Regions from separate parts of the Enterobacter cloacae subsp. cloacae ATCC 13047 genome, predicted to be linked through region 3. Evidence: predicted binding sites of a transcription regulator. Region 3 holds the regulator's gene; each other region holds the start of a gene.

Region 1 (10,477 bases), 250 kb from region 3:
AACTGAGGATAGAGCTGTCGACCTACACCTTCAACGTAAAGTAATGTTTTCTGAAGTAAAACAAGCTGTGGCTGCACTTCCATATTGAAGCGGCGAGCGGTGTTAAACAGATTCAGCAACACGTGACCGAACGAGATTTCTGCTAGCGGTTTTTCAAAAATCGGTTCACAGACGGTACGGATGGCAAACTCAAACTCTTCGACATTGGTGTCCGGCGGAACCCAACCTGAGTCAACGTGCAGTTCAGCCACTTTACGGTAGTCACGATTAAAGAAGGCGATAAAATTCTCCGCCAGATAACGCTTATCTTCTTTATTGAGCGAGCCGACAATACCGCAATCAATGCCGATATATTGCGGGTCGTCCGGATGCTCATAGCTCACAAAGATATTGCCCGGATGCATGTCTGCGTGGAAAAAGCTGTCGCGGAAGACCTGAGTAAAGAAGACCTGTACGCCACGTTCGGCCAGCAGCTTCATGTTCGTTCCCTGTTTCTCCAGGGCCACGACATCCGAGACGGGAATACCGTAAATACGTTCCATGACCATCATGTTCTGGCTGCAGTAGTCAGAATAGACTTCAGGAACATACAGCATCGGGCTGTTTTCAAAATTGCGCCGTAGCTGAATGGCGTTTGCCGATTCGCGCAGCAGGTTTAGTTCATCGATCAGCGTTTTTTCATATTCCCGTACCACTTCCAGCGGGCGCAGGCGGCGTCCGTCAGGGAGCAGACGCGGAACCCAGCGCGCCAGACGATAGATAAGCTTCATGTCCGCTTTGATGATCGGCAGAATATCCGGGCGGATAACTTTGATAACGACTTCTTTGCCATTCTCTTTCAGACGCGCGGTATGCACCTGGGCAATGGAGGCAGAAGCCAGCGGCTGAATGTCGAAATCGTCGAACCAGGTCTCAACAGGAATATTGCCCATCGCCTCTTCGATCTGTTTTTTCGCGCGCACGCCGTCAAACGGGGCCACGCGATCCTGCAGCAGTGCCAGCTGATCGGCAATCTGGGGCGGGAAAAGATCGCGACGGGTCGAGAGCATTTGGCCGAACTTAATCCATACCGGGCCCAGCTCCTGTAGCGCCAGACGCAGGCGTTCACCCAGTGGCTGTCCTTTGTGGCGATTAGGCATCCAGAACAACATCCGCCGCCAGATACGAAGCGGCAGCGTGATACGCATTTTGGGGATAAGCTCGTCGAGCCCGTAACTCAAAAAGGTGTGGACGATAAAATAGAGGCGCCGAATTTCACCAGGCGTCATTTGCCCTCCAGTTTTTCCAGCCGTTTGGTTAACGCATCAACCGCACGTTCAACAGCCGCAGTCTCTTCCGCGAACCAGGCTACTTCCAGCTGTCCGGGGGCCATACGCCACTCTTCGGTCAGCACCTCTGCCGCATAACGCTGCTGACGTTGCAGGCTTTTACGCAGGAAGGCGGTACCACCATGCAGGGCTTTGCCGATCCCTTCCGCTGCAATGTCGCCAATAAATGGGGCAAGCAGTTCCGCCGGGTCGAACTCGGCCAGATCGCTGAGCGCAACGAAATTTTGTACAACCTGAATGTCGCCTTCCACTTCCAGCTCACCGCTTCGGATCAGCGCCGTCAGTTGCTGGCGGTCACGCAGTTTTGGCAGCACGCTCATGCGCGTGATGACAGAGCAGTCGGCGTCTCCTTCCCACTCCCCCAGAACATCAAGCTGGCGTTCGCTGAAGACCAGCACAAGCGGCGTCGAGAACTCTTTTAAAACGATCCGCAATACCTTCCCGTTAAGTCGCTGCCGCGCGGCTTTTAGCGCTGGCGCACGATAGAGAAAGGCATTCAGTACATTCTCGATGCCTGCGGTGACTAAGGGTTTAAAGGGCACAGGACACCTCCACTCAGAACTTATAACCGCGATGCAGTGCGACGACACCCGCCGTCATGTTGAAATACTCAACGTTTTCAAACGCCGCATCCTGCATCATGGCCTTCAGGGTGTCCTGATCCGGGTGCATGCGAATGGATTCCGCCAGATAGCGGTAGCTTTCTGCGTCGTTTGCCACCAGTTCGCCAATACGCGGCAGAACATGGAATGAATAGGCGTCGTAGGCTTTGCTCAGTGGCTCGATAATCGGTTTGGAGAACTCAAGCACCAGCAGACGTCCGCCCGGCTTCAGCACGCGATACATTGAGCGCAGCGCTTTTTCTTTATCGGTGACGTTACGCAGGCCAAAAGAGATAGTGATGCAGTCAAAGGTATTGTCCGGGAACGGCAGCGCCTCGGCGTTTGCCTGCACATATTCCACATTCCCCACCACGCCGATGTTACGCAGCTTCTCACGCCCCATTTTCAGCATGGAGTCGTTAATATCAGCCAGAACAACACGCCCGGTTTCACCCACCAGACGGGAGAATTTCGCGGTCAAATCGCCCGTGCCGCCGGCAAGGTCCAGTACCGTTTGTCCACGACGCACACCGCTACAGTCGATGGTGAAGCGCTTCCACAAGCGATGAATGCCGAATGACATCAAGTCATTCATCACATCGTACTTCGCCGCCACGGAATGAAATACGTGGGCCACCATGTCAGCTTTCTGCGCTTTGGCGACAGTCTGAAAGCCAAAGTGCGTTGTGTCTTGTGAATCGTCAACCATCTCAGAGCCTGCTTATCAGTAAAATGTTCGTGAAGTGTAACAGATTGGGCGCGTTTGCCCTACGTTTCAACCACCACGTAAGAAACGCGCCAGATGCGGGTCTGGCGATAACTCTGCCGCTAACTCGTTGTCTTCACTGTCTCTCTTTTGTCCATCAGCGCCTTCGCGCAGGCGAAACTCTTCGTCCTGTGCCGTGGCTTGCTCAACCAGTTCCGGATTAATCTCGCGTTTAACCTCCACCCCCAGGCCGCGGAAGGCTTCGGCTTGCGCCAGCAGATTACCCCGCCCGGAGGCGAGTTTTTTCATCGCCTGGCGGTAGTTGTCCTGCGCGCGGTCCAGGCTTTGCCCGACCGAGGACATATCATCCACAAATAGGCGCATTTTGTCGTACAGCTTGCTGGCGCGATCGGCAATCTGCTGCGCGTTGCGGCTCTGATGTTCATAGCGCCACAGGTTGGCAATGGTGCGTAACGCCACCAGCAGCGTGGTGGGGCTGACCAGCATAATGTTGTTTTTCAGCGCTTCAGTTATCAGTTCCGGCTGTCTGTCGAGTGCCAGCAGAAAAGCAGGCTCTACCGGGATAAACATCAGAACATAGTCAAGCGAGCGCAAACCCGGCAACTGCTGATAGTCTTTTCTGCCCAGCAGACGAATATGGTTCCGCACGGAGGCAATGTGCTCCTGCAACGCCGATTCGCGGGTGTAGTCATCCTCCGCGTTGAAGTAACGCTCATAGGCCACCAGCGTCATTTTGGCATCAATCACCACATCTTTACCCTGCGGCAGACGCACGATGACATCTGGCTGCATTCGCGAGCGGGCATCGTTTTCTATGCTGACCTGGGTTTCGTATTCATACCCTTCGCGCAGTCCAGAGGCTTCCAGCACCCGCGTGAGGACGACTTCACCCCAGTTACCCTGCGTTTTGTTATCCCCTTTCAGGGCGCGGGTCAGGTTGACCGCTTCCTGCGCCATTTGTGCATTCAACTGCTGCAGATTACGAATTTCGTGTGCCAGGGTGTGCCGCTCGCGGGCCTCCTGACCAAAGCTGTCCTGCACCTGACGACGGAAACCGTCCAGTTGCTCACGCAGAGGCGTCAGGAGACTGTTCAGACTCTGGCGGTTTTGTTCGTCAACGCGGCGGTTGCTGTGCTCAAAAATGCGGTTCGCGAGATTCTCAAACTGTTCGCTGAGGCGCTGCTCGCTGTTCATCATCTGGCGGATTTTGTCTTCCGCATGCAGCTGAGTGGATTCCAGGCGGGTCGTGACTTCACGGAGATCGGCTTCCAGTGAGGTGTTGATATCACGCAGATTGCGCAGTTCGTTGTTGAGTAACTCGCACTCGTCTCGCCAGTGTTCACTCAGCGCAAGTTGCTGTTTTGTCGCGCTTAACTCGGCGACTATCTCTTCACGCTCTGCCAGCTGATCGGCCTTTTGCTGCGCGTGCTGATAGCTGGAAATCAGCCAGCCTATCGCCACGCCCGCGAGCGCAATCACCGCGTAAATCAGAATTGAGAGATCCACAATGCCCCCTGCATCAACGTATTACCGCACAAAATAAGATTGTGCTGTATAAACGTCCAGTTTGAAAGGGTTTTCCTGCGAGGCGCTACGCAAAAAATAAAGGCCGAACGTGTCGGCCTTTGATGTCAGAAGAGAGGATTAGATCAGACGACGGGCCGCTTCAACCACGATTTTTACCGCATGACTTTCGGTTTGTTTCATGGTTTCGGCGTTCGGGATTTCCTGCTGGGTACGGTTGACGATTACCCCCGCCACCATACCGGCACGCAGACCCTGGCTTGCGCACATGGTCAGCAGCGTTGCAGATTCCATTTCATAGTTCATCACGCCCATAGACTGCCACTCTTCCATAGAGCCTTTAAAACGGCTCACCACACGGCCAGAGAAGGTGTCGTAACGCTCCTGACCCGGGTAGAAGGTGTCCGACGAGGCGGTTACGCCCACGTGCGTGGTTGCGCCAACGGATTTCGCTGCTTCAACCAGCGCCGTCGTACATTCAAAATCGGCAACCGCCGGGAATTCCATTGGTGCAAAGTGCAGACTCGCCCCATCCAGACGCACGGACGCGGTAGTCACCAATACATCACCCACGTTGATATGCGGCTGGATCGCACCGGTCGTCCCGATACGCAGGAACGTCCGGATGCCCAGCTGCGCCAGTTCTTCAACGGCAATGGAGGTAGACGGGCCACCGATACCGGTAGAGCACACAATCACGGCCTTACCATCCAGTTCTGCACGCCAGGTGGTGAATTCACGATGGGCTGCCAGCTTAACCGGCTTATCCATCAGCGCGGCGATCTTTTCCACACGCTCAGGATCGCCCGGGACGATAGCGAGCGTAGCCCCTTGTAAATCGTTTTTGGTGAGGCCGAGATGAAAAACATCAGACTTAGACATAGGTGACTCCTCTGTGGGTCGGTTAGTCAGAAGAAGTAAAACGGTACTTTACAGAAGCGATACGCATAATTTCGTGACACATCTCACCATGAATGAAAATGATTGCAGTAGATTTCCATAAAAAAGTGATTTACATCACATTAACAAGTTATATCGTGGTGTGCTGCACAAAAGATAGACCGTTTAAGGCACTGTGGGTTGTTAACCTGGTGTCTATATTTACCTTTGCGCTAACTCATTGGTACGGAGAATGCCATGACTGAAAAAACCGGTTTTGCACCTGCTGCGGCTCCGCATGCCTCAACCATCGTCTCAACGCCTGAAGACGCCATTACGGCGGGAGAGACCTCCATTCCCTCGCAGGGGGAAAATATGCCTGCTTACCACGCGCGACCAGCATCGGCAGACGGTCCGCTGCCGATCGTGATTGTGGTTCAGGAAATTTTCGGCGTTCATGAACATATTCGCGACCTCTGCCGCCGACTGGCGCTGGAAGGTTACCTGGCCGTTGCGCCAGAGCTCTATTTCCGTCAGGGCGATCCGAACGACTACAGCGATATCCCAACGCTTTTGAGCAATCTGGTCAGTAAAGTGCCGGATGCACAGGTGTTGGCCGATCTGGATCATGTTGCCAACTGGGCGGCGCGTAACGGCGGTGATGCGCATCGACTGATGATAACGGGGTTCTGCTGGGGCGGACGCATTAGCTGGCTGTATGCCGCGCACAATCCGCAGCTGAAAGCTGCTGTGGCCTGGTACGGTAAACTGGTGGGCGAAAAAACGCTGAACTCGCCAAAACATCCGGTTGATATCGCCACAGACTTAAATGCCCCGGTGCTGGGACTGTACGGTGGTCAGGACACGGGTATTCCGCTCGACACGGTAGAGACCATGCGCCATGCGCTACGCGCGGCGAATGCAAAGGCAGACATTGTCGTGTACCCGGATGCCGGACACGCGTTTAATGCCGATTATCGTCCGAGCTATCACGCGGAATCAGCCAAAGATGGCTGGCAGCGGATGCTGGCGTGGTTTAGCCAGTACGGCGGCAAGAAAGCGTAAACATAAAAGCCCGGTGGCGGCGATGCCTTACCGGGCTACATAATGGGATCGACTCTGTCTTAACCCTGACGCAAATTCTGCGCCGCTTTCACCATATTCGCCAGCGCCGCGCGGGTTTCAGGCCAGCCGCGGGTTTTCAGACCGCAGTCCGGGTTCACCCACAGGCGCTCTGCCGGAATGCGTTGGGCGGCTTTCTTCAGCAGGGCTTCGATCCACTCCACGCTCGGCACGTTCGGGGAGTGAATGTCATATACGCCCGGCCCGATTTCGTTCGGGTAATCGAACTCTTCGAACGACTCCAGCAGTTCCATATCTGAACGCGAGGTCTCGATGGTGATCACGTCGGCATCCAGTGCGGCAATGGAATCCATGATGTCGTTAAATTCGCAGTAACACATGTGGGTGTGGATCTGGGTGTCGTCCTTCGCCACTGCGGCATTGATGCGGAACGCTTCCACACCCCACTGCAGGTAGGCGTCCCAGTCGCTGCGACGCAGCGGTAATCCCTCGCGCAGGGCCGGTTCGTCAATCTGGATGATGCCAATGCCCGCCGCTTCCAGATCCGCCACTTCATCGCGCAGCGCCAGCGCAATTTGCTTCGCGATGGTTTCACGGGTCACGTCCTCACGCGGGAAGGACCAGCAAAGAATGGTCACCGGACCGGTCAACATGCCTTTTACCGGCTTGTCGGTCAGGGACTGGGCATATTTAGCCCATTCGACGGTGATCGGGTGCGGACGGCTAACGTCACCGATCACCACCGGTGGTTTTACACAGCGGGAACCATAGCTCTGTACCCAGCCGTTTTGGGTAAAGACGAAACCGTCCAGATGTTCACCGAAGTACTCCACCATGTCGTTACGCTCTGCCTCCCCGTGAACCAGCACATCCAGGCCTAAGCGCTCCTGCTCCACAATCGCCTGTTTGATATGTTCCGCGATGCCGGTGCGGTAGTTGGCCGCATCAAGGTTGCCCTTTTTGAAGTCCAGGCGCAGGCTGCGGATCTCGGTAGTTTGCGGGAAGGAACCGATGGTGGTGGTTGGCCACGCAGGCAAGTTGAAACGGGCGCGCTGGGCTTCTGCACGCACTTCATACGGGCTTTGACGCTGGCTGTCCTGCGCGGTGATAGCCGCCAGACGTTTTTCCACCGCCGGGTTGTGAACGCGAGACGAATGACGACGGGCCTGAATCGGAGCGCTCCATTCGGTAATCGCCGCCGTGTCACCGCTGTTCAGGGCGTCACGCAGCAGAGCCAGCTCTTCACATTTCTGCAAGGCAAAGGCAAACCAGCTTTTCACTTCCGCATCCAGGCGGGTTTCAACGCTGAGATCGATAGGGCTGTGCAGCAGTGAACACGAAGAGGCCACCCATAGCTCACGTTTGCCGACGATGTCCTTAATCTGAGCATATTTTTCTGTCAGATCGGCGCGCCAGACGTTACGACCGTTCACCAGCCCGGCAGAGAGCAGCCACTCCGCTGGCAGGCGCTTGTGCAGTTCTGCAACATCATCTTTTCCATGCACCAGGTCAACGTGCAGGCCCTGCACTGGCAATTTGGTGATGGTGCCGAGGTTCGGCGTCACACCTTCAAAGTAGGTGGTAAGCAGCAGCTTCACCTGCCCGGTCAGTGCATCGTAAGCCGGTTTGAAGGCATCGAGCCACGCTTGCGGCAGTTCGAGCACCAGCGCCGGTTCGTCGATTTGCACCCACTGAATACCGCGTTTGCCCAGCTCAATCAGCACCTGTTTGTAGACCGGCAGGATATCCTTCAGCAGGCTCAGACGATCGAACGGCTCGCCTTTGACTTTTCCTAACCACAGGTAGGTCACTGGCCCCAGCAGCACCGGTTTCACCTGGTGCCCCAGCGCCAGCGCTTCGTCCACTTCATCCAGCAACTGGGTCCAGGTCAGTTTGAACTGCTGACCTTTAACAAACTCCGGCACCATATAGTGATAGTTGGTGTTAAACCACTTGGTCATTTCCGCCGCTGCCGCTGGCTCACCGGTTGGCGCACGGCCACGGCCGATGCGGAACAGCGTGTCGATATCTACCGATCCATCGTTGTTCTGATGACGAGCCGGGACATTGCCAAGCAGCAGGCTGGTCGTCAGAACATGGTCGTACCAGGCGAAATCGCCCACCGGCAGCAGGTCTACGCCCGCCTGTTTTTGCTGCTCCCAGTGGCGGGCACGCAGTTCGCGGCCCACTGCCAGCAGCTCTTCACGCGTGGTGTTTCCTGCCCAGTAGCTTTCTTGTGCTTTTTTTAGCTCGCGACGAAGGCCAACGCGAGGGAAACCGAGAGTGTGATTGCGGATTGTCATGTCATGCCCCTTGTGAAATTCGTTATTTAGACGTCCAGATGTTTACACATCTATAATTGGCAGGTACTGTATATTCCTCAAGCGCAAAATGTTCATGGCGAAGTGAAGGACTTTCATGATCGAGATAAAACACCTGAAAACGCTACAAGCGTTGCGAAACTGCGGTTCTCTCGCGGCGGCGGCGGCCTCACTGCACCAGACTCAGTCCGCCCTTTCTCACCAGTTCAGCGATCTGGAACAACGTCTCGGCTTTCGTCTTTTTGTGCGTAAGAGCCAGCCGCTGCGCTTTACTCCCCAGGGCGAGATCCTCCTGCAGCTGGCAAATCAGGTGCTGCCGCAAATTGCCAGCGCGCTTCAGTCCTGCAATGAGCCGCAGCAAACTAAATTGCGTATCGCCATTGAGTGCCACAGCTGTATTCAGTGGCTGACCCCCGCGCTTGAGAACTTCCGCCAGAAGTGGCCGCAGGTAGAAATGGACTTTACCTCCGGCGTGACGTTTGACCCGCAGCCGTCACTCCAGCAGGGCGAGCTGGATCTGGTGATGACGTCAGACATTCTGCCGCGTAGCGGCCTGCATTATTCGCCAATGTTCGATTATGAGGTGCGTCTGGTGCTGGCACCGGATCATCCGCTGGCCAGCAAGACGCGTATCACCCCGGAAGACCTGGCGACTGAAACGCTGCTGATATACCCGGTGCAGCGCAGTCGCCTGGATATCTGGCGCCATTTCCTGCAGCCGGCGGGCATCAGCCCACAGCTGAAAAGCGTGGATAATACGTTGCTGTTGATTCAGATGGTTGCCGCCAGAATGGGCATCGCGGCGCTGCCGCACTGGGTGGTAGAGAGTTTTGAACGCCAGGGCCTGGTGGTCACCAAAACCCTGGGAGAAGGACTGTGGAGCCGGCTGTACGCCGCCGTGCGCGATGGCGAGCAGCGTCAGCCGATCACGGAAGCGTTTATTCGCTCAACGCGGAACCACGCGTGCGACCATCTTCCGTTTGTGCGGAGCGCGGAGCGACCCAACGGCGATGTACCCACAGCGAAGCCAGGATCACCGCTCCCCCAATAAGGAAACTCGGCCAGTGGGGCTGTTGCTGCCAGATAGCAAGGTTTACCAGTAGCCCCGCGGGCACGTGCACGTTGTTCATGATGCCCAGCGTACCGGCGTCTACCTGAGTTGCGCCATAGTTCCACATGAAGTACCCCAGCCCCGAGGCCACCACGCCCAGCCAGACCAGAATGCCCCACTGCACGGTAGTGGTAGGTAATTTTTGCGGGTTACCCAGCATAAACCAGGCTGCGACCGCGACCACCGCCGCCCCCATATAGAACCAGGCAAACGCGTTGTGCTGCGGCATCGGGCGGGTTTCCATCAGGCGCTTGTAGCCCACCATACCAATAGCGAAGCTGATGTTTGCTAACTGCACGAACATCAGGCCGGTCCAGAAGTGATCGCTCACTTTTTCGTAGCGAATAATCGCCGCGCCAATCACCGCCAGCGCCGCGCTCAACAGATAGCCCCAACGCAGACGACGCCTGCTGAGCAGGTCGTAAATCAGCGTGATATAGAGCGGCGTCAGCACCGTAAAGAGCAGGAACTCCGAGACGGACAAGTAGATATACGCCCGAAAGCTAAACAGATACATGATGCCGAGCTGCATCGCCCCCACCAGCATATACAGCAAAACGGTTTGCAGGGATTGTCCGCGCGTACGCAAAAAGGGCAGGAACACCAGCGCCGCCAGCCCCACGCGCATCAGCACCGAGAAATAGCTGTCGACCGATCCGGCAAGGTATTCGCCAATCAGGCTAAAGGAGAAGGCCCACAGGATAGTGGTGATAATGAGTAGCGCCACAATGCTTGTCTCTCAGAAAGAAGGAGAGGCATTGTAGCGAACTCTTTAGTTGACAACTGAGCAATAAACAACCAAATGAAGATTATTCAAGGAACAGCTTGCGCAGATATTTTGGTACCGCATTGTCTGCGTTGGTGCCGATCACTTCCAGCTCCGGGTGCAGGTCTTTCAGGCG
Region 2 (10,477 bases), 2.0 Mb from region 3:
CCGGTTCTCACCGGGCCTCTTCTTTAATACATGACCTTGTGTCCGTATTGTTCCAGAATACCTTTCACGCGCTCCATCGTCTCTTTCTTCGGCGGCTTAACACCATCAAGCTTATATTCTTCACCCATCGCCACCCATTTATGTTTACCCAGCTCATGGTAGGGCAGAAGCTCAATTTTCTCGACGTTGCCCATATCGCGGGTAAATTCGCCCAGGCGATGTGCGGAATCATCATCATCAGACCAGCCAGGAACGACGACATAGCGGATCCAGGTTTTGATGCCCTTGGCTGAAATATATTTGGCGAACTCCAGCGTACGGTGGTTGGATACGCCAACCAGGTTCTGGTGGATCTCATCATTCATCTGTTTGAGATCGAGCATGACCAGGTCGGTGACGTCAAGCAATTCATCGATGACCGGATCGTAGCGGCGCACAAACCCGTTCGTGTCGAGACAGGTGTGTATGCCTTCTTTGTGGCAGGCGCGGAACCAGTCGCGCACAAATTCCGCCTGAAGAATGGCTTCACCACCGGATGCGGTGACGCCCCCGCCGGACGCGTTCATAAAGTGGCGGTAAGTCACCACCTCTTTCATCAGATCTTCAACGGTCACTTCTTTGCCGCCGTGCGTATCCCATGTGTCACGGTTATGGCAGTACAGGCAGCGCATCAGGCAGCCCTGGAAAAAGGTGATAAAACGGATGCCCGGGCCATCAACAGTGCCACAGGATTCAAAGGAGTGAATGCGACCAATAATTGACATTGCGGTGATATCTCCGAATTTGGCCCATCCCGGGGCCTGTGTTGATGCACAGCTCAAAGGCTATGTCGAGTCTGTTTTGGCTGTTATCCATTCAGTATAGATAGCGGCCAAAAGAGACTGGGGTGGGGAAGAAAAAGGCCCCACTGACGTGGAGCCTTTATTGTACGCTTTTTAACGCGTGATTTCAGTCAATTCCAGTTACATGGACTGAGTGAAAGTACGGGTGATAACGTCCTGCTGCTGTTCTTTAGTCAGGGAGTTAAAGCGTACTGCGTAGCCAGATACACGGATGGTCAGCTGAGGATATTTCTCAGGGTGTTCCATCGCGTCGAGCAGCATTTCACGGTTCATGACGTTCACGTTCAGGTGTTGACCACCTTCGATGGACGCTTCGTGGTGGAAGTAACCATCCATCAGACCCGCGAGGTTAGTTTTACGCACTTCGTCGTCTTTACCCAGCGCGTTTGGCACGATAGAGAAGGTGTAAGAGATACCATCTTTCGCGTAAGCAAACGGCAGTTTTGCAACGGAAGTCAGAGAGGCAACCGCACCTTTCTGGTCACGACCATGCATTGGGTTAGCACCTGGGCCAAATGGCGCGCCAGCACGACGACCATCTGGGGTGTTACCGGTTTTCTTACCATACACAACGTTAGAGGTGATGGTCAGAACAGACTGAGTCGGGATAGCGTTACGGTAAGTGGTCAGTTTCTGAATTTTCTTCATGAAACGTTCAACCAGGTCAACCGCCATGTCATCAACGCGAGCGTCGTTGTTACCAAACTGCGGATATTCGCCTTCGATTTCGAAGTCGATAGCCAGACCGTCTTCGTCACGAATTGGTTTAACTTTCGCATATTTGATAGCAGACAGGGAGTCAGCAGCAACGGACAGACCTGCGATACCACACGCCATGGTACGGATAACGTCACGGTCATGCAGCGCCATCAGAGAGGCTTCGTAGCTGTACTTGTCGTGCATGTAGTGGATAACGTTCAGTGCAGTAACGTACTGTTTCGCCAGCCAGTCCATGAAGTGATCCATGCGATCCATGACTTCGTCATAGTTCAGCACATCGCCTTTGATTGGTTCAGACTTAGGACCAACCTGCATTTTCAGTTTTTCATCAACGCCGCCGTTGATAGCGTACAGCATGGTTTTCGCCAGGTTTGCACGCGCACCGAAGAACTGCATTTGTTTACCAACAACCATTGGGCTTACGCAGCATGCGATAGCGTAGTCGTCGTTGTTGAAGTCCGGACGCATCAGGTCATCGTTCTCATACTGCAGAGAAGAGGTGTCGATGGACACTTTAGCGGCGAATTTCTTGAAGTTCAGAGGCAGTTTTTCAGACCACAGAACGGTGATGTTTGGCTCCGGAGAAGGACCCATGGTGTACAGGGTGTTCAGGAAGCGGAAGCTGTTTTTGGTGACCAGAGTACGGCCATCTACGCCCATACCACCGATAGATTCGGTTGCCCAGATTGGGTCACCAGAGAACAGTTCATCATACTCAGGGGTACGCAGGAAGCGAACCATACGCAGTTTCATGACCAGGTGGTCAATCATTTCCTGAGCGTCTTGCTCGGTGATTTTACCTGCTTTCAGGTCACGTTCGATGTACGCATCCAGGAAGGTGGATACGCGACCGAAGGACATTGCTGCACCGTTCTGAGACTTAACTGCGGCCAGGTAGCCGAAGTAGGTCCACTGGATAGCTTCCTGAGCGTTAGTTGCAGGACCAGAGATATCGCAGCCATATTTAGCAGCCATCTCTTTGATCTGACCCAGCGCACGGTGCTGTTCAGCGATCTCTTCACGCAGACGGATGGTGGCTTCCAGGTTTACGCCGTTTTCCAGATCGGACTGCAGGGAAACGAACTGCGCGTATTTGTCTTTCATCAGGAAGTCGATACCGTACAGCGCAACGCGACGGTAGTCACCGATGATACGGCCACGGCCGTAGGCATCTGGCAGACCAGTCAGAACACCGGATTTACGGCAGTTCAGAATGTCTTTGGTGTAAACATCGAATACACCCTGGTTGTGGGTTTTACGGTATTCGGTGAAGATTTTTTTCAGCATTGGGTCCAGCTCGCGGTTGTACGCTTTGCAGGAACCTTCAACCATTTTGATACCACCGAACGGGATGATCGCACGTTTCAGTGGTGCTTCAGTCTGCAGACCAACGATTTTCTCAAGGGCTTTGTTGATGTAACCAGCATCGTGAGAAGTGATGGTGGAAGCAACGGAGGTGTCAAAATCAACTGGCGCGTGAGTGCGGTTTTCCAGTTTTACGCCTTCCATTACGCTGTCCCACAGCTTGGTGGTCGCTTCAGTTGCGCCAGCCAGGAAGGATTCGTCACCTTCATACGGGGTATAGTTTTTCTGAATGAAGTCACGTACGTTTACTTCATTCTGCCAGTCACCTTTTGCAAAACCTTCCCAGGCTGTGGCTAACTTTTCATTAAGCTCGGACATGTAACACCTACCTTCTTAAGTGGATTTTTTATTTACTGCCTGAGATAACCATCAATGATGATCGTCGCCACGCAGGTAAATGACCCAGTATGTCAACCCAACTAACAGACCCCCACCGATAATGTTCCCGATAGTGACAGGGATCAGGTTATCAGTAATGAAATTCATAATAGTCAGGTGAGAGAAACTTTCCGGGGTTGAACCAACTGCAGTCCAGAACTCCGGGCTCGCAAAGTTGCGGATTACAATACCCATTGGGATCATAAACATGTTCGCGATACTGTGCTCGAAGCCGCTGGCAACAAACATCGCAACCGGCAGAACCATAATCATGGCTTTGTCCATCAGGCTACGGCCGGAGTAACTCATCCATACCGCCAGACAGACCATCAGGTTCGCGAGGATGCCAAGTGCAACCGCTTCGATAAATGTGTGGTGCATTTTGTGGTCTGCGGTCTGCAGGACGTTCAGTCCCCAGCCACCGTTGGCGGTCATATACTCGCCAGAGAGCCACATCAACAAAACAAAGAGCAGACAGCCAATCAGGTTACCAACATAGACGTTAAGCCAGTTGCGCGCCAGTTGACCCCAGGTAATTCTTCCGCTGGCTTTTGCTACGACAATCAGCACCGTTGAGGTGAAGAGGTCGGCGCCGCAGATAACGCACAGAATCAGACCCAGTGAGAAGCAAATGCCGCCAATCAGTTTGGCCATGCCGTAAGGCATCGCGGCAGTACCGGTGGTGGCAGTGATGTAGAAGACGAACGCGATAGAGATGAACACACCGGCCGTGATCGCCAGATAGAACGTCTTCATCGGGTGTTTCGTTGCTTTATAGACACCTGCTTCTTCGGCCACTTTGGCCATCGCAGCAGGGAGTAAAAGATCAAAAGGGTTGTCAGCTTTCACACTAACTCTCTCTTTATTAAGTCGGCGACGAGATACTAACAAAGCATTATAGAAGAGAAATTGATATAGATCATATCTCGCCTGGCTTATAGGCCCGCAGTGTGTATGGTTTTACGACAAATGCGGTGTAAGTTTTTGATTATCCGTATAAAAATAAATTTTAAAAGTTATGAAAAGAGTTGAATTTTTTCGGTCGGCCACCTCTGAAACAGTTAATTAATATGGAGTATTTGCCATAAAAAGTAACAGTAAAGCCCAGGTAAATATTATTATATTTACCCATATTTAACTTTATTATTACATTCAACGTTCATTGCCGAAAAAAATAAAAAACGGGGCAATGAAATTGCCCCGTAATATAGCCCAGACGATTAAATACGCCTACTGCTGATAATGTTATATGCGCTTATTTTGACCAATAAGCGGCTTTTGCTTTCTGCAGTTTTTCATAGGCCTTCAACAGCGACTGATGCGCAGGGAAGGCTTTCAGATCGCTGTCTACCGCCTGCAGTCCGTAGAATGGCGCTTCGCCGCTCAGGGCCGCGCTGGCGGCTTCTACCGCCTCTGCACCGTACATGCGCACGAAAGCGTTCAGGTACTGCAGTGGCTCACGATCCTCTTCCTGCGCAAGAAGCAGGAGGGTTTGCAGGCAGCGGTAGTAGTTGGTGCGCTCGGCAGAGAACACTGACTGGTTGAATTCCATGGTCCACTCGGTCCAGGCCAGGGCCTGATCCAGATCGCCGCCAGCCAGCGCCAGCATCGCTTTCAGCTCGCCGATGCGCAGGGTATACCAGCCGTTGTCTTTACCGGTAGCCAGACCCAGCAGTTCACGTACGCGCGTGAAGTCATCATGGCCTTCGTCGTCCAGCTGGGCGATCAGGTTCAGATAATCCTCTTTTTCCCACTCGCTGCCCGGCAGGGCCAGCAGCGTTTCACGCAGGTGCGCACCCATGCTGTTGTTTGCCAGCCACAGATCTTCAGCCGGATAGATATCGGACATGCCCGGCACCAGAATACGGCAGGCGTAAACACCCAGGTGTTCGTAGTCAGCAATGTAGACTTCTTTATCTTCCGCGTTGAAGATGGCCATCAGGGTAGCGAACTCTTCTTCGGTCGTACCGGCAAAGCTCCAGTCGACGAATGGATAGTCTGCGTCCTGCTTGAACATATCCCAGGAGATCAAACCGCTGGAGTCGATGAAGTGGGTTTCGAGGTTGGTATGCTCGGCCACTTCTTCGTCGTCAAAGGTTGGTGGAGTAAATACATCGAGATCTTTCAGGCTACGGCCCTGCAGCAGCTCGGTGACGGTACGCTCCAGCGCCACGCCGAAGTCAGGATGCGCGCCGAAGGAGGCGAAGCAGGTGCCGTTCGTCGGGTTAAACAGCACAACGCAGATAACCGGGTATTTACCGCCCAGCGAGCCATCATACGCAAAGATAGGGAAGCCTTCTGCCTCCAGCTTAGCAATGGATTCCACCACGCCCGGATAGCGCGCCAGCACGTCGGCCGGAATTTCAGGCAGACTGATGGATTCAGCAATGATGCGGTTTTTAATGTGGCGCTCAAACACTTCTGACAGCCCCTGCACACGCGCTTCATTGCGGGTATTACCGGCGGACATGCCGTTAGAGACATACAGGTTACCGACAATGTTCATCGGGATGTACACGGTCTGTTCATCAGACTGACGGGTGAACGGCAGGGCGCAGATACCACGCTCTTCATTACCCGACTGCAGATCGATCAGCATGCTGGCGGTCAGTTCATTTTCCGGATCGTAGAACGCACGCAGACGCGCATCCAGAATGCCTTCCGGCAATTCATCGTCTTCGGTCAGCGGGAACCATTTTTCATTGGGATAGTGAACGAACGGGCCGTTAGCGATGGTTTCACCCAGCCAGAAATCGGCGAAGAAGTAGTTGGTCGACAGACGTTCAAAATACTCACCCAGCGCAGAAGCCAGCGCCGCTTTTTTCGTCGCGCCTTTACCGTTGGTAAAGCACAGTGCACAGTCTTTATCGCGAATATGCACGGACCAGACGTGAGGCACTGGATTAAGCCAGGAGGCTTCTTCGATATTAAAGCCCAGGTCGGTCAGTTTCTGCTGGAAGCGAGCGATGGAATCTTCCAGGGCGGCGTCTTTGCCGGGGATAAACGTTTGAGTCATGGCGTTCACTTTTATCGTACGTAAAGCGCGCAATGATACGGGTTTTGCGTGACGGGTGCTATCTCCGGCGAAAATAAAAGACTGGGCTATGCTTACTGTCAGTAACTGACTGTTAAGGCATAAAAAAATGAAAGCATTCGATCTGCAAAGGATGGCGTTTGATAAAGTCCCACCCGAATTTTTAGGCGAAGTGGCGCTGCGTAGTCTGTATACCTTCGTCCTGGTCTTCCTGTTTCTTAAAATCACCGGTCGGCGTGGCGTACGGCAGATGTCGCTGTTTGAGGTGCTGATCATTCTGACGCTGGGTTCAGCGGCGGGGGATGTCGCTTTTTACGATGATGTGCCAATGGTGCCGGTGTTTATTGTCTTCGTCACGCTGGCGCTGCTTTACCGGCTGGTCATGTGGCTGATGTCGAAAAGCGAAAAGCTGGAAGACATGCTTGAAGGGAAACCCGTCGTTATCGTTGAGAACGGACAGCTGGCCTGGGAAAATGTCCAAAGCGCCAATATGACCGAATTTGAGTTCTTTATGGAGCTGCGGCTGAACAGCGTGGAGCAGCTTGGGCAAGTGCGTCTGGCGATAATGGAAACGAATGGGCAAATCAGCGTGTATTACTATCCTGACGACGAGGTTAAGCCAGGGCTCTGTATTCTGCCGGATATGTTGATCGAGCGGTTTAAAACGGTACCGGAATCCGGCGAATATGCCTGTGTAAGATGTAGCCATGTCGTTGCCATGCACGTGGGCGATCATCAATTATGTCCCCGCTGTACAAATCCGGAATGGTCGAAGGTTAGCCGGGCCAAACGCCTTGTCTGACAGCCATTTTGTCGGTTTTGTGACAGCGAGGCGACAGATTGTATTGTGTGACGAAGGGCACATTTCACCGGTCATAAGTTTTAGACATTGCGGCGCGTGTCACTGAATGATAAAACCGATATCCACAGTTATAACTTATGGCTTTTAGCGTGGTGAGGGGAAATGGCTCAAGTCTTTAATTTCAGTTCAGGTCCGGCAATGTTACCGGCAGACGTGCTTAAACAGGCTCAACAGGAACTTTGTGACTGGAACGGTCTGGGTACGTCGGTGATGGAAATCAGCCACCGAGGTAAAGAGTTTATTCAGGTGGCGGAAGAGGCAGAAAAGGATTTTCGCGATCTGCTGAACATTCCCTCGAACTACAAAGTATTGTTCTGCCATGGTGGTGGGCGCGGCCAGTTTGCTGGCGTACCGCTGAATATTCTGGGTGACAAAACCACGGCAGACTATGTAGACGCTGGCTACTGGGCTGCCAGCGCGGTGAAAGAGGCGCATAAGTATTGCACGCCAAACGTTATCGACGCCAAAGTGACCGTTGATGGCCTGCGTGCCGTTAAGCCAATGAGCGAGTGGCAGCTCTCTGACAACGCCGCGTATCTGCACTACTGCCCGAACGAAACCATTGACGGGATTGCCATCGACGAGACGCCGAACTTCGGTAAAGATGTGGTGGTTGCCGCTGACTTCTCCTCCACCATTCTCTCTGCTCCGATTGACGTCAGCCGCTACGGTGTCATCTATGCGGGTGCGCAGAAAAATATCGGCCCTGCAGGCCTGACTATCGTCATCGTACGTGACGATCTGCTGGGCAAAGCGCATAAATCCTGCCCGTCGATTCTTGATTACACTGTGCTGAACGATAACGACTCCATGTTCAACACCCCACCGACGTTTGCCTGGTATCTCTCCGGCCTGGTCTTTAAATGGCTGAAGCAAAACGGCGGCGTGGCGCAGATGGACAAGATCAATCAGCAGAAAGCTGAACTGCTGTACGGCGTCATTGATAAGAGTGATTTCTATCGTAACGATGTGGCGAAAGCCAACCGTTCCCGCATGAACGTGCCGTTCCAGCTGGCGGACAGCAACCTGGATAAAGTTTTCCTGGAAGAGTCCTTCGCCGCAGGTCTTCATGCGCTGAAAGGTCACCGTGTGGTAGGCGGCATGCGCGCCTCCATCTATAACGCCATGCCGCTGGAAGGCGTTAAAGCCCTGACCGATTTCATGATTGACTTCGAACGTCGCCACGGTTGATTGCGCTGTTTTCACCCCCGTAGCCCTGCTGCGGGGTTTTTATTATGTTGAGTTGAGAGTTAAGTTTCATGGAATCCCTGACGTTACAACCTATCGCGCGGGTAGATGGCACCATCAATCTGCCTGGTTCAAAAAGTGTCTCGAACCGCGCTCTGTTGCTGGCAGCTCTGGCAAACGGCACCACCGTCCTCACGAACCTGCTGGACAGCGATGACGTGCGCCATATGCTCAATGCGCTGAAAGCGTTGGGAGTTCACTACACGCTGTCTGACGACCGTACCCGCTGTGAAGTGACGGGGAATGGCGGTGCGCTACGTTCAGCCGAGGAACTGGAACTGTTTCTGGGTAACGCGGGAACCGCCATGCGCCCACTGGCGGCAGCTCTGTGCCTGGGCAGCAACAATATTGTTCTCACCGGCGAACCGCGCATGAAAGAGCGTCCGATCGGCCATCTGGTGGATGCCCTTCGTCAGGGCGGTGCCCAGATTGACTATCTGGAGCAAGAAAATTACCCACCACTGCGCCTTCGCGGTGGCTTTACCGGCGGCAACGTCGAGGTGGACGGCAGCGTCTCCAGCCAGTTCCTGACGGCACTGCTGATGACTGCACCGCTGGCACCGCAGGATACGGTCATCACCATCAAGGGCGACCTGGTGTCTAAGCCGTACATTGATATCACCCTGCATCTGATGAAAACCTTTGGTGTGGAGGTGGAAAACCAGGCGTATCAGCGCTTCGTGGTTCGCGGTGCGCAGCAGTATCAGTCTCCGGGTAACTATCTGGTTGAAGGTGACGCCTCATCTGCGTCTTACTTCCTGGCGGCAGGTGCTATTAAAGGCGGTACGGTGAAAGTGACCGGTATTGGCCGTAACAGCGTGCAGGGCGATATTCGTTTTGCTGATGTGCTGGAGAAAATGGGTGCGGTGGTGACTTGGGGGGAGGATTTCATCGCCTGTACACGTGGTGAACTCAACGCCATCGATATGGACATGAACCACATTCCTGACGCGGCAATGACCATTGCCACCGCTGCGCTCTTTGCAAAAGGTACCACGACGCTGCGTAACATCTACAACTGGCGCGTGAAAGAAACCGACCGTCTGTTCGCGATGGCTACCGAGTTGCGTAAAGTAGGCGCCGAAGTGGAAGAGGGCGAAGACTACATTCGCGTAACGCCTCCGGCAAAACTGCAGTTCGCGGAAATCGGAACTTACAACGATCACCGTATGGCGATGTGCTTCTCGCTGGTGGCCTTGTCCGATACACCTGTCACAATCCTCGATCCGAAATGTACGGCGAAAACCTTCCCGGACTATTTCGAACAGCTGGCCCGCATCAGTACACTGGCCTGATGACAAGATGCCGCATCACCCGATGCGGCATTTCCTTACGTTTTCTGACGTTTGTTCCCGCACATTTCTTCTACACTCTGCTTCATTAATTCCGTAATTTGCACGCAAAGGTAACAGTTGCGCACGTTGGCGCGTATAATGCGCGGCGTTCATGTTAACGGTATGCCTTTATTAAGGAGAAAAAGATGACGGCAGTTGCCCCGGTAATCACCATTGATGGGCCTAGTGGCGCAGGGAAAGGAACTCTGTGCAAGGCGATGGCGGAAGCATTGCAATGGCATCTTTTAGATTCGGGAGCTATCTATCGCGTGCTGGCGCTGGCAGCGCTGCATCACCATGTGGATGTTGCGTCTGAAGAGGCGCTGGTTCCGCTGGCTGCGCATCTGGATGTGCGTTTTGTCTCGACCGATGGCAACCTCGAAGTGATCCTGGAAGGGGAAGATGTGAGCGGCGAAATTCGTACGCAGGAGGTTGCTAACGCGGCCTCTCAGGTGGCGGCTTTCCCGCGCGTTCGTGAGGCCCTGTTACGCCGTCAGCGTGCTTTCCGTGAAGCACCCGGCCTGATCGCTGACGGGCGAGATATGGGGACGGTGGTATTCCCTGATGCGCCAGTGAAAATTTTCCTTGACGCCTCCTCGGAAGAACGGGCTCAACGCCGCATGCTTCAGTTGCAGGAGAAGGGGTTTAGTGTTAACTTTGATCGCCTTTTATCCGAGATAAAAGAGCGCGATGA
Region 3 (10,477 bases):
CATACCACCAAAGGCAATCAGACAGCCAATCAGGGTATCGATAAGCCTGGCGACAATAAACTGTTCGCCATTGAGCGTAAGCAATTGCAGGGTGTATACCGCCGTGACCGTAAAGCCCACCATCGCCCAGCCGTAGTTTTTGCGGATGATCAGGTAGCTCACCAGGGTAATCAATAGCATGCCTGCCAGCGTATAGCCTTCCGGCACGTGGAAGTGCAGCGTTACGCCTGCGATAATCAACCCCGCCATGGTTCCGCCCGCCCGGTGCAGAATACGCACCCGCGTGGCGCCGTAGCCATTCTGGGTGACAAACAGTACCGTCATTAATATCCAGTAGGGTTTGGGCAGATGCAGCGCCATGCCCATCAGGCTGGCGATGCTCAGCATCACGCTAATCCGGGCGGCGTTGCGCAGGGCGGAAGATTTAAACGAGAGATAGCTTTTAAGCGCAGGCAGTAGCGGCAGGCGCTTTTGCTTATCCGCCATCAGATCGCGGGGATAGAGCGGGCGCTGGGTACGCAGCACGCGGGCAATACGGCTGAAGTGCCAGGCGGCAAACTGGCCTACCGGGTTATCCTCGTGCTGGCGGGCGATTTTCTCCAGTGCGCCGAGCTGCTTGTCCATGTTAAAGCGGGTGGGGTAACGGTGATAAAGAATGTCGTCGGCCAGTACCCGCAGGCGTGCGGACACGGTCTGCGCGTTCCAGCGGATCACCGCTTCGGCATGGCTGCGCTCCACCAGCTTTTGCACCTCCTTCGGGTGGTGCAGGCTCACGGAGATATGCTCCTGCAGATCCAGCCCTACCTGGAAGGTGCGCAGCAGCCGTTTATATTCGTGGTTCTTGTTGGCGGCCAGCATATGCAGTTGCTGGTAGCACTGGCTTATCAGATCCACCACCTTCTGCTGGCGCGTCAGCAGCGGCGGTAGCGATTTTTCCGGGTCGGTATGCTGGGTCAGCAGTGTGTATTTGGCTTCGCAGTACTCCGCAAGCTGGACATAGAGCAGGCTCAGGGATTCACGCAGCGGTTGTTCCCGCCACAGCCAGAACCAGAACCAGTTAAACAGGCCATACCATAGCGTACCGAGGGCGTAGATCAGCAGCGGCTCCCACACTGGCATGTTACCTGCGAGACTCAGGGTAAAGATGGCCGCGATGAGTGAGGCGGGCAGTAACCGCGCGTGCAGCGAACTGATTTCGGCGGTCACCCCCAGCGTCATCGCCAGCACGCTCAGGATTAGCGGCAGCGGAATATCGCGGGCCAGCAAAAGCTGCACGGCCAGGCTACACCCGGCAAACAGCGAACCGCCGATAATCAGACGTTTGAAAAAACGCTTATGCGGGGTGTCGAGACCGGCAATGTTGCAGCAGGCGGGAACCAGTGAAAACAGCAGCCCCTGCTGAAGATGCCCAAGGATCAGGCCCACGGCCACAGGAAGGCACAACACCAGCGTTTGTCGCAGTGCGTAGTTAACTTCCGGGTGATAAATCAGCCTGCGCCACATGGGGAGTAGAGACAAAAACGGCGTGACACCTTGCGATGGCACGCCGTTTTATCGGGATTAACGGGTTCCGTAAACCACGATGGTTTTACCGTGGGCGGAGATCAGGTTCTGATCTTCCAGCATTTTCAGGATACGGCCCACTGTTTCACGGGAGCAACCGACGATCTGACCAATTTCCTGGCGGGTAATTTTAATTTGCATGCCGTCAGGGTGGGTCATAGCGTCTGGCTGTTTCGCCAGGTTCAGCAGGGTCTGCGCGATACGGCCGGTCACGTCCAGGAAGGCGAGGTTACCCACTTTCTCTGATGTCACCTGCAGACGGCGAGCCATCTGCGAAGAAAGACGCATCAGGATGTCAGGGTTAACCTGAATCAACTGACGGAATTTCTTGTAGGAAATTTCAGCCACTTCACATGCTGTCTTTGCACGAACCCAGGCGCTACGTTCCTGGCCTTCTTCAAACAGGCCCAGTTCACCGATAAAATCGCCCTGGTTCAGATAAGAAAGGATCATCTCTTTCCCTTCTTCATCTTTGATCAGCACTGCCACCGAGCCTTTGACGATGTAATACAACGTTTCCGCTTTTTCACCCTGGTGAATCAGCGTGCTCTTCGATGGGTACTTATGAATGTGGCAATGAGACAAGAACCATTCGAGAGTCGGGTCTGTTTGCGGTTTGCCAAGCACCATGCGCTGTTATCCTCTGTTATAAGCTGTCACCAGAGTCATAAGATGCATCCGGACTCTGGGGTTGCAATCGAATTCTTACCCATACCTGGGAAGTCGGCTGTCGTAACGTTTCGCAGCCAGTAAAGTTTGATGTCCTCTGCATACATGTGTAACGTCAATGTATTACTGTAGCATCCAGAGTGTTTTAGCATAGCTTTCGCCGCGTGTCTCCTGGTGTCTCGCTTCAGCATGACGCAGGTCGCCTTCCATTGCGAGAAATGTAACGCACGCGTAATCTGTCACCAAAAATGCAACGTTGGAGCTAATGAATATGCAAGCGCGCGTGAAATGGGTAGAAGGTTTAACGTTCCTGGGCGAGTCCTCGTCGGGACACCAGATTTTGATGGACGGTAACTCCGGCGATAAAGCACCCAGCCCAATGGAAATGGTGCTGATGGCGGCAGGTGGATGCAGCGCGATTGACGTGGTGTCGATTCTGCAAAAGGGCCGTCATGATGTGACCGACTGTGAAGTCAAGCTCACGTCAGAACGTCGCGAAGAGGCGCCACGCCTGTTCACGCACATTAACCTGCATTTTGTTGTCACCGGGAACGCGCTGAAAGATGCTGCCGTCTCACGCGCGGTGGATCTGTCTGCGGAGAAATACTGCTCTGTGGCGTTAATGCTGGAGAAAGCGGTAAAAATTACCCATTCGTATGAAGTGATCGAGGCGTGATTGATGGGGCATCGTGCGTGTTGATGCCCTCACCCTAACCCTCTCCCACCGGGCTGAGGGATCCCCAGTAATATGGTCATGCCACCATGACCATATTACTGGTACTCTTTTCCCAGCTTTTTCATCTCGTTAACTATATTCAGCCGTCTCACTTTTCCTGGCTCATGCCGGATGACTTCTTCTGCCAGACTCAGGTATGACAGAACCCGTCTGTGCCTGATGCTGCTTGCCTGATAGTGCCAGTGTAAACACTGCCTTTCTGCCCTGTAACCTGCCAGCCACATCACCAGGCTTGCCATTGCCGCGACCATATTCAGCACTTCCAGTCGCCCTTTTCCCTGACTCCGGCTCAGCCTCAGACCGAACCCGAAGCGTGGACTTTTGTCGTCCCGGAAGTTTTGTTCTATCTGCATTCTGCGGCTGTACAGGGCCATTATCTGGTGCGGCTCCAGTCCCTCTGCATTACTGAACAGCAGCCAGGGCTCCCGCGCGCTACTGCGGTGTTCCCGCTGTGTTTTCGGCATCCCCCCTTTTCCCTGACGCCCTGCGTCAGGGCGCTTATGCAGATAGAACCGGCCGTAACAGGGCGTTCGTGGTTTACGGGACAGGACACCGTAACCCACGCAGACCGGTTGTCCGGTAGCCTCAAGCTCACTGATTTTCATCCACTTTTTATCTCCGTCCAGCCGGAAGCTGATGCAGCCCCTGACCCTGCCGGTGAAGCTCCAGCCCAGCTGGCTGACATGCCGGAACCAGTCTGTCCGGAAGCCTGCATCCGTAATGATGGTGACGGCTTTATCTTTCGGGATGGCATCATGCAGGCGGTCAAGGAAGCGGCACTGTACATCGCTGTTCTGCGCCAGCTCTGCGGGGACAACCTCACTCATAAGCGGCAGTGAGCGACCATTACAGACCAGGCTTGCCCGCAGAAGATACCAGTTCCTGTCATGCCAGCCTGTCCAGTCGACAGCAATCACACAGAAGGGCATCAGGGAGGTGATGGTATGTGTGAGCAGGTGCTGAATACGGGGAATATCCCGGTGAAGGGCGGTATTACCCAGGGCACGGTCAACACGTTTAATTTTATTTTTGACGTGCGCCCTGCCGGGAAGAGAGCGACCAAGGCTGGTCAGGGTCAGATCCGCACCGTGCGTGAGGGCAACTGCCATGGAAACAAGAACATTAATCCGGAAGCTGTGAACGTCCGGTAAAGACGCGGAGAAAAATTTCTGGCAGACTGTCTGTAAAGGCACGATGAGGTCTCTTCTGATTTGTTAGCGCAACCAGTAGATCACACTTCATCGTGCTTTTCATTTTTCTGGGGAACCCTCAGCCCACCGGGAGAGGGAATATGATTATGCGATCTGTTTCCCTTCCATCAACCGCTGCACCAGCGGCGTCATGATCAGCTCCATCGCCAGCCCCATTTTTCCGCCGGGCACCACTAACGTATTCATGTGAGAAATAAACGAGCCCTGCAGCATCGCCAGCAGCCAGGGGTAATCGATGCCGTCGAGATTGCGGAAATGGATCACCACAAAGCTCTCATCCAGCGACGGGATACTTTTGGCCGCGAACGGGTTGGAGGTGTCCACCGTCGGCACACGCTGGAAGTTGATGTGGGTGCGGGAAAACTGTGGTGTCAGATAATTGATGTAATCTTCCATTGAGCGCACAACCGAATCCATCACCGCCTCGCGTGAATGGCCGCGCTCGCTGATGTCTCGCGTCAGCTTCTGGATCCACTCCAGGTTCACGATTGGCACCACGCCGACCAGCAGATCCACATGTCGCGCCACGTCGTGATGCGGCGTCACCACGCCGCCGTGCAATCCTTCGTAAAACAGCACGTCGGTAGGTTCCGGCAGCGGCTGCCAGGGAGTAAAGGTGCCCGGGACCTGATTCCAGGGAACGGCTTCGTCGTAGGTGTGCAGATACTTGCGGGACTGGCCTTTGCCGCTTAGGCCGTACTCCTGAAACGTTTGCTCCAGCAGGCCGAAGTCATTGGCCTCCGGGCCGAAGTAGCTGATGTGTTTGCCTAAATCACGCGCTTTGCGGATGGCCATATCCATCTCCGGGCGCGTATAGCGGTGAAAGCTGTCGCCTTCGACCTCCGCCGCGCGGAGATTCAACTGGGCGAAAATCTTGCGAAACGCGAGGCTGGTGGTGGTGGTTCCCGCACCACTCGACCCCGTAACGGCAATAACCGGATGTCTGGCAGACATAGCAACTCCCTGACTGGAAAGGTTGAAAGATCAGCCGTGAAACGCGTTGCGGGGCATGATATTGACCGTCTCATGCAGTTCAGACCACACCAGCACCACGTCGCCGCTTTTAAGCTGGCGTTTAACATCGTTGACCTTTTGCTCAAGCGAGCGTTCATGTTCACCATAATCGGTGCCTTCACGCAAGACAAAGCTTTCAATCAGATTATCGAGCGTTTCGGGCGCCAGATCCTGCCAGGGGATAATCATGTTGCACCGTCCAGGTAAGGGGTTAACCAGTCAGGAATGCGCGTCTCCAGCCACATTTTCGGGCGACGCAGCGTTCCGCCGACAAACCCCACGTGACCGCCGTGCTCGGTCAGCTGGTAGTGAACGTTGTCGGGCAGAAATTCCTGTGCAGGGATGGAGTGATGATCCATAAACGGGTCATCTTTCGCGTGAATGATCAGCGTCGGCTGAGTGATCTTGCTGAGCAGCGGCATGGCGCTGCACTGACGATAGTAGTCAATGGCATCGGCGAACCCATGAATTTTGGCGGTGATCAGGTCGTCGAACTCACGAATGCGGCGGACCTTTTTCAACTGACGCAGGCTTACTGGCAGGGTATCCGGATAGGCCTTCAGCTTGCGCGCCGCATTGGCTTTTAGCAGGTTGAGCAGATAGCGCTGATAGACCCGGGAAAAGCCTTTCTCCATGTGGTAGCTGCACTGTTCCAGCATGAAGGGGGCAGAGACAATCACCGCGGCATTCAGCGGTACCGCGTCTCCCTCTTTGGCCAGCAGACAGGCCAGCATATTTCCGCCGAGCGAATAGCCCACCGCCGCCGTCGGCACGGTGCCGAAATTATCCCGCAGCCAATGCAAAAACCAGGTGCCATCTTCGGTTTCGCCGGAGTGATAGATGCGTTTCTGGCGATTCGGCTCGCCGCTGCATCCCCGAAAATGCATTACCACGCCCAGCCAGCCGCGCGCTTTTGCCGCCTGGATTAACCCATGGGCATACGGGCTGTGCAGGCTGCCTTCCAGACCATGAAACACCACCAGGCGGGGTTTATGGCGCGCCTGTTCGGGATCTTCGCTCCATGCGAGATCCAGAAAATCACCGTCCGGCAAATCCAGCCTCTGCCAGTGCGGAGTGAACTGCACCTTGCGGCGGATCAGGCGCGGCAGCATGGTCTGCAGGTGGCAGTTGGCCACGCCGCGCATGGGCACGAAATCAGTGCTGTCTTCGGCGGTGAGGTCGAAGTCTGAGGGAATGATTTGGGTCATAAGGGCGATGCTGATTCTTGTCAGAAATTTACTATACCTTCCGAATTGTACCCCGTTTAGCCTGGTTTTCCGAAGCATGAACTGATCCCGATCACAAATATTTACCTTGATTATTACTCTCAGGCTAATGATTCCACTCTACGCTTAATTGATGCCTTTTCCGCCAGGGTGCAGACTTTACTCAGCGTTAAGCAAATCAAAATGATGTGCTGAATCAGGAGGTTAATAATGTTATCTGGGCAAATACCCACCCGGCAATGGAACACCCGACGCAGCGAAAAAGCGCGTCGTCTGGCCTCCGTACCGGTGCAGGGCAAGGTTCTGCCAACCGGCGACCTTGTCGCCATGCTGGAAAAGCTGATCGCGCCAGGCGATAAAGTCGTTCTGGAAGGCAACAACCAGAAGCAGGCGGATTTTCTTTCCCGCTCGCTGGCCGAAGTAAACCCGCAAATTGTGCATGACCTGCACATGATCATGCCTAGCGTTGGCCGCAGTGAACATCTGGATATCTTTGAGAAGGGCATTGCCCGTAAGCTGGACTTCTCCTTCTCCGGCACGCAGAGCCTGCGCATCTCCCAGCTGCTGGAGGATGGTCAACTCGAAATCGGTGCTATTCATACCTATATCGAACTGTATTCGCGTCTCTACGTCGACCTTTCACCAAACGTGGCGCTGATCGCCGGGTTTAAAGCAGACCGCAAAGGCAATCTCTACACCGGGGCAAGTACCGAAGATACCCCAGCGCTGGTGGAGGCCGCCGCGTTCCACGATGGCATCGTCATCGCACAGGTTAACGAGCTGGTGGACGATGAATGCGACCTGCCGCGCGTTGATATCCCAGGCTCCTGGATTGACTACGTGGTGGTGGCCGACAAGCCATTCTTTATCGAACCGCTGTTTACCCGCGACCCGCGCCTGATCAAACAGGAACATATCCTGATGGCGATGATGGCCATCAAAGGCATCTACGCTGAACACCAGGTGCAGTCTCTGAACCACGGGATCGGTTTTAACACCGCGGCAATTGAGCTGCTGCTGCCCACCTACGGTGAACAGCTCGGCCTGAAGGGCAAAATCTGTAAACACTGGACGCTGAACCCGCATCCGACGCTGATCCCGGCGATTGAAAGCGGATGGGTGGAGAGCGTGCACTGCTTCGGCGGCGAACTGGGGATGGAAGAGTACATCCGCGCCCGTCCGGACGTGTTCTTCACCGGTGCTGACGGCTCCATGCGCTCCAACCGCGCCTTCTGCCAGCTGGCGGGCCAGTACGCGGTGGATATGTTTATCGGCTCAACCCTGCAGGTGGATGGTTACGCCAACTCCTCAACGGTGACCCGCGGTCGTCTCTCCGGCTTCGGCGGCGCGCCGAACATGGGCCATGATCCACACGGCCGTCGCCACGCCACTCCGGCCTGGCTGAACATGATCACCGAACCCGACCCGATGCAACGCGGTAAAAAACTGGTCGTGCAGATGGTGGAAACCTTCCAGGCGGGCGTGAAGCCCACCTTCGTGGAAAAACTGGACGCCGTTGACGTGGCGAAAGCCTCCGGCATGCCGCTGGCACCGGTGATGATTTACGGCGATGACGTCACCCACGTGCTGACGGAAGAGGGGATTGCCTACCTCTACCGGGCAAAAGATCTGGAAGAGCGTCGCGCCATGGTCGCCGCCGTGGCGGGTATCACCGATATCGGTCTGGGCGTGGATGCCAGACGCGTGGCGGAACTGCGCCAGAGCGGCAAGGTCGTGTACCCGGAAGACATGGGGATTCGCCGTACCGATGCCACCCGCTCTCTGCTGGCGGCGGGCAGCGTGGCTGACCTCGTTGAGTGGTCCGGCGGTCTCTACAACCCACCTGCGAAATTCCGGAGCTGGTAATGACACTACTGCCCCAGATTCAGGTTGAAGGCGGTGCCGAATGGCTGGCGCGAACCGCCACGCAGTGTCTGATTGACGAAGCACGCTTAAGCCCGAAACCCGGTCTGGTGGACAGTCGGGGGAACGGCGCGCACCACGATTTATCGCTTGCGCTGATGGAGCGCTCCGCGCACAGCCTGACCTCCACGTTTCAGGCGCTGGCGCAGCAGAGCTGGCAGCGTCCGGCGGATATTGCCCTACGGCAAACCGTTGGCCGCCTTGGCCGTGAAGGCGAACGGCAGATGATGATCGCCACCGACGGCGTGAATACGCACCGTGGCGCAATTTGGGCGCTGGGACTGCTGGTGAGCGCGGTGGCGATGCTGGGCGGCGATGCCCGCGCGCAAACCGTCGCTAACACCGCCGCACAGCTGGCGAAACTCCCGGACGACGCGGCACCGAAGGTGTTCAGTAAGGGGTTACGTGCCACGCACCGCTACCGCGTACCTGGCGCGCGGGAAGAGGCTCAGCAGGCGTTTCCGCACATCATGCAGCGCGCGCTGCCGCAGCTTCGCCTGAGCCGCCTCAACGGCAGCAGCGAAACAAACGCCAGACTCGACGCGTTGATGGCAATCATGACCTCGCTCACCGATACCTGCGTGCTGTCGCGCGCCGGAATGGAGGGGCTGGACGCCATGCAGAACGGCGCCCGGGCGGTACTGAATGCCGGAGGTTGCGCAACGCTCGCGGGGCAGCAGGCGCTGGCGCGGTTAGATCGCCAGATGCTGACGCTCAATGCCTCACCGGGCGGTGCAGCCGACCTGCTTGCCGCCACGCTGTTTCTTGACCGTGTCGAAACGCCCTATTCAAAGCATTAAGAGGATGTTATGGAAAAAATCACATTGACCATGCCAGCCAGCCGCACGTTAAGCGGCCGGGCGCTGGCAGGGGTAGTTGGATCCGGGGATATGGAGGTGCTGTTCACCGCCGAACCGGGCCAGACCTTAACCATTGATATCACCACCTCCGTCGACAACAGCCGTGGGCGCTGGGAGGCGTTATTCAGCCGCCTGGAGATCGTCAGCAGTCTGCCCGCAGGCAAGCTGACCATCCACGACTTTGGCGCGACGCCGGGCGTGGCGCGCATTCGTATCGAACAGGTTTTTGAAGGGGTGAGCCATGCGTGATGATAGCAGCTTTATCGAATTAAAAGCGCGCCAGCGTGCGCAGGCGTTGCTCGACGAGGGCAGCTACCGCGAGCTGCTGGATCCGTTTGCAGGCATTATCTCTCCGTGGTTGGGGCCACAGGGCATTGTGCCTCAGGCCGATGACGGCATGGTGGTCGCGAAAGGGACTATCAACGGCCAGCCTGCGGTCGTCGTGGCGATTGAAGGCGCGTTCCAGGGCGGCAGCATGGGCGAGGTCTCCGGCGCGAAAATGGCAGCAGCGCTGGAGCTGGCGGCGGAAGATAACCGCAACGGCATTCCGACTCAGGCGGTGCTGTGCCTCGAAACCGGCGGCGTACGCCTGCAGGAAGCTAACCTCGGCCTGGCGGCGATTGCCGATATCCACGCGGCGATTGTTGACCTGCGTCGCTACACGCCCGTTATCGGGATTGTGGCCGGAACCGTGGGCTGCTTCGGCGGGATGTCCATCGCGGCGGCGCTTTGCAGCTACCTGATTGTGACCCGCGAAGCGCGTCTGGGGCTAAACGGCCCGCAGGTTATTGAGCAGGAAGCGGGCATTGAAGAGTACGACTCCCGTGACCGTCCGTTTATCTGGAGCATGACCGGCGGTGAGGTTCGCTATCAGAGCGGGCTGGTGGACGCGCTGGTCGGCGACGGGGTGAATGCGGTGAAAGCCGCGATGAACGAGGCCATCGCCAAAGGCGTCCCGGCAAAACATCGCACCGATAACTACGACGATTACCTGAACCGCCTGATGAATTTCGACACCCGCAAGCAGGCCGATGCCGAACAGATTAACGCGCTTTTTGCCCGGGAGGTGAAATGATGAGTAACGCAATGAGCCGTGGCGAACGCTGGCTGGAAACCCTCGCCCCGAACGCCAAACGTATTGAGGGGCTGTGCCCGTCCGTGCAGGCGGCAGACGGCGAGCTGAACGGTGAAACGGTGCGTTTTATCGCCGTAGTGCCGGATGCCAACAACCACTTCCCGCGCGCGGCGAAAGGGGAAGTCGGCCTGCTTGAAGGC

Evidence for each region. The regulator CRP, encoded in region 3, controls carbon source genes, mostly activating them, when cyclic AMP is high. The targets are predictions, from matches to a motif close to ATGTGANNNNNNTCACAT.
Region 1: the regulator CRP is predicted to act here: its motif matches at 5,187-5,204, upstream of udp (uridine phosphorylase).
Region 2: the regulator CRP is predicted to act here: its motif matches at 4,213-4,230, upstream of focA (formate transporter FocA).

What each region holds. Positions count from the first base shown of each region.
Region 1 covers NC_014121.1:5,081,592-5,092,068, forward strand. Annotated here, with positions in the region: gene ubiB (ubiquinone biosynthesis regulatory protein kinase UbiB) at 1-1,268, opposite strand, end outside; gene ubiJ (ubiquinone biosynthesis protein UbiJ) at 1,265-1,870, opposite strand; gene ubiE (bifunctional demethylmenaquinone methyltransferase/2-methoxy-6-polyprenyl-1,4-benzoquinol methylase UbiE) at 1,884-2,639, opposite strand; gene rmuC (DNA recombination protein RmuC) at 2,706-4,163, opposite strand; gene udp (uridine phosphorylase) at 4,302-5,063, opposite strand; gene ECL_RS24715 (dienelactone hydrolase family protein) at 5,319-6,125, shown strand; gene metE (5-methyltetrahydropteroyltriglutamate--homocysteine S-methyltransferase) at 6,185-8,446, opposite strand; gene metR (HTH-type transcriptional regulator MetR) at 8,562-9,515, shown strand; gene ECL_RS24730 (carboxylate/amino acid/amine transporter) at 9,403-10,302, opposite strand; gene yigL (sugar/pyridoxal phosphate phosphatase YigL) at 10,385-10,477, opposite strand, start outside.
Region 2 covers NC_014121.1:2,789,417-2,799,893, reverse strand. Annotated here, with positions in the region: gene pflA (pyruvate formate lyase 1-activating protein) at 24-764, opposite strand; gene pflB (formate C-acetyltransferase) at 963-3,245, opposite strand; gene focA (formate transporter FocA) at 3,297-4,154, opposite strand; gene ycaO (30S ribosomal protein S12 methylthiotransferase accessory factor YcaO) at 4,561-6,321, opposite strand; gene ECL_RS13495 (DUF421 domain-containing protein) at 6,449-7,141, shown strand; gene serC (3-phosphoserine/phosphohydroxythreonine transaminase) at 7,304-8,392, shown strand; gene aroA (3-phosphoshikimate 1-carboxyvinyltransferase) at 8,461-9,744, shown strand; gene cmk ((d)CMP kinase) at 9,930-10,477, shown strand, end outside.
Region 3 covers NC_014121.1:4,833,645-4,844,121, reverse strand. Annotated here, with positions in the region: gene ECL_RS23635 (YccS/YhfK family putative transporter) at 1-1,503, opposite strand, end outside; gene crp (cAMP-activated global transcriptional regulator CRP) at 1,561-2,193, opposite strand; gene ECL_RS23625 (OsmC family protein) at 2,504-2,908, shown strand; gene ECL_RS23620 (IS4 family transposase) at 3,004-4,077, opposite strand; gene ECL_RS23615 (phosphoribulokinase) at 4,264-5,133, opposite strand; gene ECL_RS23610 (YheU family protein) at 5,164-5,382, opposite strand; gene ECL_RS23605 (hydrolase) at 5,379-6,401, opposite strand; gene mdcA (malonate decarboxylase subunit alpha) at 6,630-8,285, shown strand; gene ECL_RS23595 (triphosphoribosyl-dephospho-CoA synthase) at 8,285-9,142, shown strand; gene mdcC (malonate decarboxylase acyl carrier protein) at 9,152-9,451, shown strand; gene ECL_RS23585 (biotin-independent malonate decarboxylase subunit beta) at 9,444-10,277, shown strand; gene mdcE (biotin-independent malonate decarboxylase subunit gamma) at 10,277-10,477, shown strand, end outside.